One region of the Streptomyces sp. S07_1.15 genome, then DNA from elsewhere that is predicted to be linked to it. Evidence: predicted binding sites of a transcription regulator. Region 1 holds the regulator's gene; the other holds the start of a gene.
What was found. Region 1 encodes HspR, which represses chaperone genes until heat shock. Its sites were predicted from a motif close to TTGAGNNNNNNNNNCTCAA; they were not measured.
Positions count from the first base shown of each region.

Region 2: a site for HspR is predicted at 1,791-1,809, ahead of lon (endopeptidase La). Genes of this name have one in related genera too.

Region 1 is NZ_JAJBZK010000001.1:3,758,871-3,762,349, forward strand. Features, by position in the region: gene grpE (nucleotide exchange factor GrpE) at 1-297, shown strand, start outside; gene dnaJ (molecular chaperone DnaJ) at 331-1,530, shown strand; gene LIX60_RS16190 (heat shock protein transcriptional repressor HspR) at 1,532-2,062, shown strand; gene LIX60_RS16195 (YkvA family protein) at 2,477-2,824, shown strand; gene LIX60_RS16200 (DoxX family protein) at 2,867-3,322, opposite strand.
Region 2 is NZ_JAJBZK010000001.1:2,313,285-2,316,763, reverse strand. Features, by position in the region: gene LIX60_RS09730 (excinuclease ABC subunit UvrA) at 1-1,646, shown strand, start outside; gene lon (endopeptidase La) at 1,832-3,479, shown strand, end outside.

The sequences.
Region 1 (3,479 bases):
TCCGTGGAGACGGTGGCGGCCAAGCTGGGACTGCAGCAGTTCGGCAAGGAGGGCGAGCCCTTCGACCCGACGATCCACGAAGCGCTGATGCACTCCTACGCCCCGGACGTCACCGAGACCACATGCGTGTCGATCCTCCAGCCTGGGTATCGGGTCGGCGAACGAACGATCCGCCCCGCGCGGGTCGCGGTCGCCGAACCCCAGCCGGGCGCCCAGCCCAACCAGGCCCAGGGCGACGGCGGCCAGGAGGCGGCACCGGCGGCCGACGAGGAGAACGGTGGCCCGGACGAGGGCTGACGTCATGACGGACCGGAAGGAGGGACGCCGGGAATGAGCACGAAGGACTTCATCGAGAAGGACTACTACAAGGTTCTCGGCGTCCCGAAGGACGCGACCGAGGCGGAGATCAAGAAGGCGTACCGGAAGCTCGCCCGCGAGTACCACCCGGACGCCAACAAGGGCGACGTCAAGGCCGAGGAGCGCTTCAAGGAGATCTCCGAGGCCAACGACGTCCTGGCCGACCCCAAGCGCCGCAAGGAGTACGACGAGGCGCGCGCGCTCTTCGGCAACGGCGGCTTCCGTCCCGGTGCCGGGGGCCGCGGCGGCGGTCCCGCCGGCTTCAACTTCGACCTGGGCGACCTCTTCGGGGGCGCCCAGGGCGGAGGCGCCGGCGCGCCGGGGGCCGGCGGCTTCGGCGGCGGGCTCGGGGACGTCTTCGGCGGGATCTTCAACCGGGGCGGCGCCGGCCCCGGCACCCGCACCCAGCCGCGGCGCGGCCAGGACATCGAGTCCGAGGTGACGCTCAGCTTCACCGAAGCCGTCGACGGGGCCACCGTCCCGCTGCGGATGTCCAGTTCGGCCGCGTGCAAGGCGTGCTCCGGCACGGGTGACAAAAACGGTACGCCGCGGGTCTGCCCCACCTGCGTCGGCACCGGGCAGGTCACCCGCGGCGGCGGTGGCGGCTTCTCGCTCACCGACCCCTGCGCCGACTGCAAGGGCCGCGGCCTGATCGCCGAAACCCCCTGCGACGTGTGCAAGGGCAGCGGACGGGCGACCAGTTCGCGGACCATGCAGGTGCGCATCCCCGCGGGCGTCAGCGACGGCCAGCGGATCCGGCTGCGCGGCAAGGGCGCGCCGGGCGAGCGCGGCGGACCCAACGGCGATCTGTACGTGGTGGTGAACGTCGACAAGCACCCCGTCTTCGGACGCAAGGGCGACAACCTCACCGTGACCGTGCCCGTGTCCTTCACGGAGGCGGCGCTCGGCGGCGAGATCAAGGTTCCCACCCTCGGCGGGCCGCCGGTCACGCTCAAGCTGCCGGCCGGCACACCCAACGGGCGGACCATGCGCGCCCGGGGCAGGGGCGCCACGCGCAAGGACGGCACCCGCGGCGACCTGCTGGTCACCATCGAGGTGTCCGTTCCCCGGGATCTGAGCGACAAGGCGCGGGAAGCGCTGGAGGCGTATCGCGAGGCCACCGCGGGTGAGGACCCGCGGGCGGAGCTGTTCCAGGCCGCGAAGGGAGCATGAGATGGACATCCGAGGAGGCGGGCGCGCAGCCGGGAGCGCGGGCGGAGGCGGCACCGGAGGCTCCGGTGGCGTCGCCGGCGGGGGCACCGGCCGCGGCAGCCGGAACCCGTACCAGCTGACGGACGAGTCACCGGTGTACGTCATCTCGGTCGCCGCCCAGCTCTCCGGTCTGCACCCGCAGACCCTCCGGCAGTACGACCGGCTGGGCCTGGTGTCCCCGGACCGCACCGCGGGCCGCGGGCGGCGCTACTCCGCCCGGGACATCGAACTGCTGCGCCAGGTCCAGCAGTTGAGCCAGGACGAGGGCATCAACCTCGCCGGGATCAAGCGCATTATCGAACTGGAGAACCAAGTCGCGGCGCTCCAGGCGCGGGTGGCCGAGCTCCAGCAGGCGGTCGAGGGCGCGGCGATGGCCATGCGCCAGCGCGAGGCCGCGGTGCACGCCTCGTACCGCCGGGACCTGGTGCCGTACTCGGATGTCCAGCAGAGCAGCGCGCTGGTCGTCTGGCGCCCGAAGCGGCGGGGCGAGTAGGGCCCGGGCTCCGCCGCGGTGACGAGATGAACCGTTCCGCCCGGCTGACCGGGTTATTACCCTGCGGCAGGTCCCGCCGCGCCCGGCCCCGCCCGCGCCGCCGGCCGCCCTGTCCTTCCCGCGTGCCCGTTCCTTCCCGCGCACCGTCCCGGGCCCGGAGAGCATCCCGCTCCCGGGCCCGAGGCGTTTGCGGGCCTCGGGCGTTCCCGGCCTGAGCCGTTCCGGACCTCAGGGCCTCCGGACCTCAGGCGTTCCGGGCCGCATCCGCCGGACGGTGTAGGCGCGTGGTGGCCACCCGCTCGGGAAGAAGTAGCACAACCACCGCCACGACCGGACTCCCCGGTTAGGATCCGGACAAGACGGTACGAGTCCCAACCCCGGGCATGCTCCGGGCCGTTACGAGGGTGGAAACCTGTGATCGACCAGCTCGGCGGACCGGTGTTCTGGGGGCTTGTGCTGCTTGCCGTGGCGATGCTGGCCGTCGCCGTCGTCCTCGCGGTGAAGCTGTGGCGCACCTACCGGATGCTGCGCAGCGAGGACACTCCGGTCGGCGACAAGCTCCTGTTCTGGGGCGCGATCGTCTACACCGTCTTCCCCGTGGACCTGCTGCCGGACCCCATCTACCTGGACGACATCGGCCTGCTGCTGGGCGCCCTCCACCACCTGGGCAAGGCCGCCGCGAAGCGCGGCACGGACGCCCGGACACCGGCACCGCGGGACGGCGACCGCACCCCGCCGGCCCGCCCCGCGAAACGGCTCTGATCCGCTCCTGACCCGTCCCTCTCCACCCGCCCGGTCGGGGTCTCACCGGCCGAGGGCACTCCGCAGCCGGGTGAACAGCTCCGGCACGGTGTGCCGCTGATGCCAGGCGATGACGGCGATCGGTATCGCGAAGAGCAGCGGCGAGGCGGCGTTCTCCCCGTCGAAGACGGTCATGGTGATACCGAACGCGCAGATCAGCAGCGCGACCAGCGAGAACGCGGCCAGTCCGGAGAGCAGCGGGATCAACAGCGCGATCCCGCCTGCCAGTTCGAGGACCCCGGTCAGGTACATGAACCAGTCACCGAGGCCGATCTCGTCGAAGCCCTCGGTGGCCGAGGGGTGCGCGATGAGCTTCGGCAGCGCGCTGGCGAAGACGAAGAACAGGCCGAAGACGATCCGGAGCACCAGCACCGTGATCGCCATGGCGCGCCCCTTCCGCGCCCCGCCCGCCGTGCTCCCCCGAACCGTGCCGTCCTGCTGTGCCTGCGTGTCACTCATGACGTTCTCCCGTTCCGCTCTCTCCGTGGTCTGTGCAGGGGTTGACCGGCGGGCGGCCGAAAACTCATCGGTGCGCGCGGAACCCCTGCCGGGGAGGGGAGTTGGCAGACCCCCGTGTCTCCTGCGGACAGTCCAGCACGGGGGACTGACACCGGCG
Region 2 (3,479 bases), 1.4 Mb from region 1:
AGGTGAAGGTCGAGGGCGGCAGCCTCACGTACGAGGGGCTGCTCCCGAAGATCCGGAAGTCGTTCCTGTCCAAGGACCGGGAGGCGATGCAGCCGCACATCAGGGCGTTCGTGGACCGGGCGGTCACCTTCACCGCCTGCCCCGAGTGCGGCGGCACCCGGCTCAGCGAGGCGGCCCGGTCCTCGCGGATCGGCGGGGTGAGCATCGCCGACGCGTGCGCGATGCAGATCAGCGATTTGGCCGGGTGGGTCCGCGGCCTCCGCGAGCGGTCGGTGGCGCCGCTGCTCACCGCGCTGGGGCGGACGCTCGACTCGTTCACGGAGATCGGCCTCGGCTATCTCTCGCTCGACCGGTCGTCGGGCACGCTGTCGGGCGGCGAGGCGCAGCGCGTCAAGATGGTCCGCCATCTCGGGTCCTCGCTGACCGACGTCACCTACGTCTTCGACGAGCCCACCATCGGCATGCACCCCCACGACATCCAGCGGATGAACGACCTGCTGCTGCGGCTGCGGGACAAGGGCAACACGGTGCTCGTCGTGGAGCACAAGCCGGAGACGATCGCGATCGCCGACCATGTCGTCGACCTCGGCCCCGGCGCCGGCGCGGCGGGCGGCACGGTCTGCTACGAGGGCGGCGTCGAGGGGCTGCGGGCCGGCGGCACGCTGACCGGGCGGCATCTGGACGACCGGGCCTCCCTGAAGCCGTCGGTGCGGACCCCGGCGGGAGCGCTGGAGGTGCGCGGCGCCGACGCGAACAACCTGCGGAACGTGGACGTCGACATCCCGCTCGGTGTGCTCTGCGTCGTCACCGGCGTCGCCGGGTCGGGCAAGAGTTCGCTCGTGCACGGGTCCCTGGTGGCCGGCCCGGCGGGCGCCGCTCACGGCGTGGTCTCGGTGGACCAGACGCCGATCCGCGGTTCGCGGCGGAGCAACCCGGCGACGTACACGGGGCTGCTCGACCCGGTCCGCAAGGCGTTCGCCAAGGCCAACGGTGTGAAACCGGCGCTGTTCAGCCCCAACTCCGAGGGGGCCTGCCCGAACTGCAACGGTGCCGGCGTCATCTACACCGACCTGGCGATGATGGCGGGCGTCGCCACCGTCTGCGAGGAGTGCGAGGGGAAGCGGTTCCAGGCCCCGGTGCTGGAGTACCGCCTCGGCGGCCGCGACATCAGCGAGGTGCTCGCCATGTCGGTGGCCGAGGCCGGGGAGTTCTTCGCCTCGGGGGACGCGCGCACGCCGGCGGCGCAGCGCGTCCTCGGCCGGCTGGGCGACGTGGGGCTCGGTTACCTCACCCTCGGCCAGCCGCTCACGACGCTCTCCGGCGGCGAGCGGCAGCGGCTCAAACTGGCGAGCCAGATGGGCGAGAAGGGCGGCGTCTACGTCCTCGACGAGCCCACCACCGGCCTGCATCTCGCCGATGTCGAGCACCTGCTCGGCCTGCTCGACCGGCTCGTCGACTCCGGCAAGTCGGTCGTCGTCATCGAGCACCACCAGGCGGTCATGGCGCACGCGGACTGGATCATCGACCTCGGCCCGGGCGCCGGCCACGACGGCGGGCGCGTCGTCTTCGAGGGCACGCCCGCCGACCTCGTCGCCGCCCGCTCCACCCTCACCGGCGAGCACCTCGCGGCCTACGTCGGCGCCTGACCGGGGGAGCGCGGCCCGGCGGGAACCTCGCGGACGGGCACAGGGCCGTCCGCCGGGCTCTCGCCGGGCCGCTCCCGCGCGACGGGCAAGGGGTGTTCGCTGGGAGCGAACGTGGGCGGGGGAACACCCGGGGCGGCAGAGACATTGAGTCTTTACAGCTCAACTTGCCTGCCGAAGGGGAGATCATGGCTTCGACGTCTACGTCACTCACCCTGCCGGTGCTGCCTCTCGACGACGAGGTGGTTCTGCCCGGCATGGTGGTGCCGCTGGACCTGTCCGACGCGGAGGTCCGGGCCGCGGTGGAAGCCGCGCAGGCCGCCGCGGGAAGCGGCGGGGGGAACGGGGGAAACGGGGAGAGCGGCGGCAAGCCGCAGGTGCTGCTGGTGCCGCGGATCGACGGCACCTACGCCGCCGTCGGCACGCTCGGCACCGTCGAACAGGTCGGCCGGCTCTCCGGCGGTGACCCCGGCGCGCTCATCCGCGGTGTGAGCCGGGTGCGGATCGGCGCCGGCACCACCGGCCCGGGGGCCGCGCTCTGGGTCGAGGGCCGCCCGGCCGACGAACCCGGGCCCGACCCGGTGCCCGGTGCCGTCACCGAGCTGATGAAGGAGTACAAGGCCCTCGCCGCCAGCTGGCTCCGCAAGCGCGGCGCCTGGCAGGTCGTGGACCGCGTCCAGCAGATCGACGACGCCGGCCAGCTCGCCGACAACTCCGGCTACTCGCCGTTCCTCACCGCCGAGCAGCGCGTCGAACTGCTGGAGACCACCGACCCGGTGGCCCGGCTCAAGCTCGCCGTGAAGTGGCTGAGCGAACATCTGGCCGAGCAGGATGTCGCCGAGTCCATCGCCAAGGACGTCCAGGAGGGCGTCGACAAGCAGCAGCGCGAGTTCCTCCTCCGCCGCCAGCTGGAGGCCGTCCGCAAGGAGCTCCGCGAGCTCAACGGCGAGCCGGAGGACGAGTCCGGCGACTACCGCGCCCGGGTCGAGGCCGCCGACCTGCCGGAGAAGGTGCGCGAGGCGGCGCTCAAGGAGGTCGACAAGCTCGAACGCGCCTCCGACCAGAGCCCGGAGGGAAGCTGGATCCGGACCTGGCTCGACACCGTCCTGGAGATGCCCTGGAACGAGCACACCGAGGACGCCTACGACATCCCGGGCGCCAAGGCCGTCCTCGACGCCGACCACGCCGGGCTGGCGGACGTCAAGGAGCGCATCACCGAGTACCTCGCGGTGCGCAAGCGCCGTGCCGAGCGCGGCCTCGGGGTGGTCGGCGGGCGCCGCGGCGGCGCCGTCCTGGCGCTGGTCGGCCCTCCCGGCGTCGGAAAGACGTCGCTGGGCGAGTCCGTCGCCCGCGCGATGGGGCGGAAGTTCGTCCGGGTGGCGCTCGGCGGCGTCCGCGACGAGGCGGAGATCCGCGGCCACCGGCGCACCTACGTCGGCGCGCTGCCCGGACGCATCGTGCGGGCGGTGAAGGAAGCCGGCTCCATGAACCCCGTCGTCCTCCTCGACGAGATCGACAAGGTCGGCTCCGACTTCCGCGGCGACCCGGCCGCGGCCCTGCTGGAAGTGCTCGACCCGGCGCAGAACCACACCTTCCGCGACCACTACCTGGAGGTCGAACTCGACCTCTCCGACGTGGTCTTCCTCGCCACCGCCAACGTTCTGGAGGCCATCCCCGAGGCGCTGCTCGACCGGATGGAACTCGTCCGGCTCGACGGCTACACCGAGGACGAGAAGGTCACCATCGCCCGCGACCACCTGCTCGCCCGGCAGCTCGAACGAGCCGGCCTGGCCGAGGGCGAGGTCGTCCTGGAGGAGGGCGCGCTGCGCAGGCTGG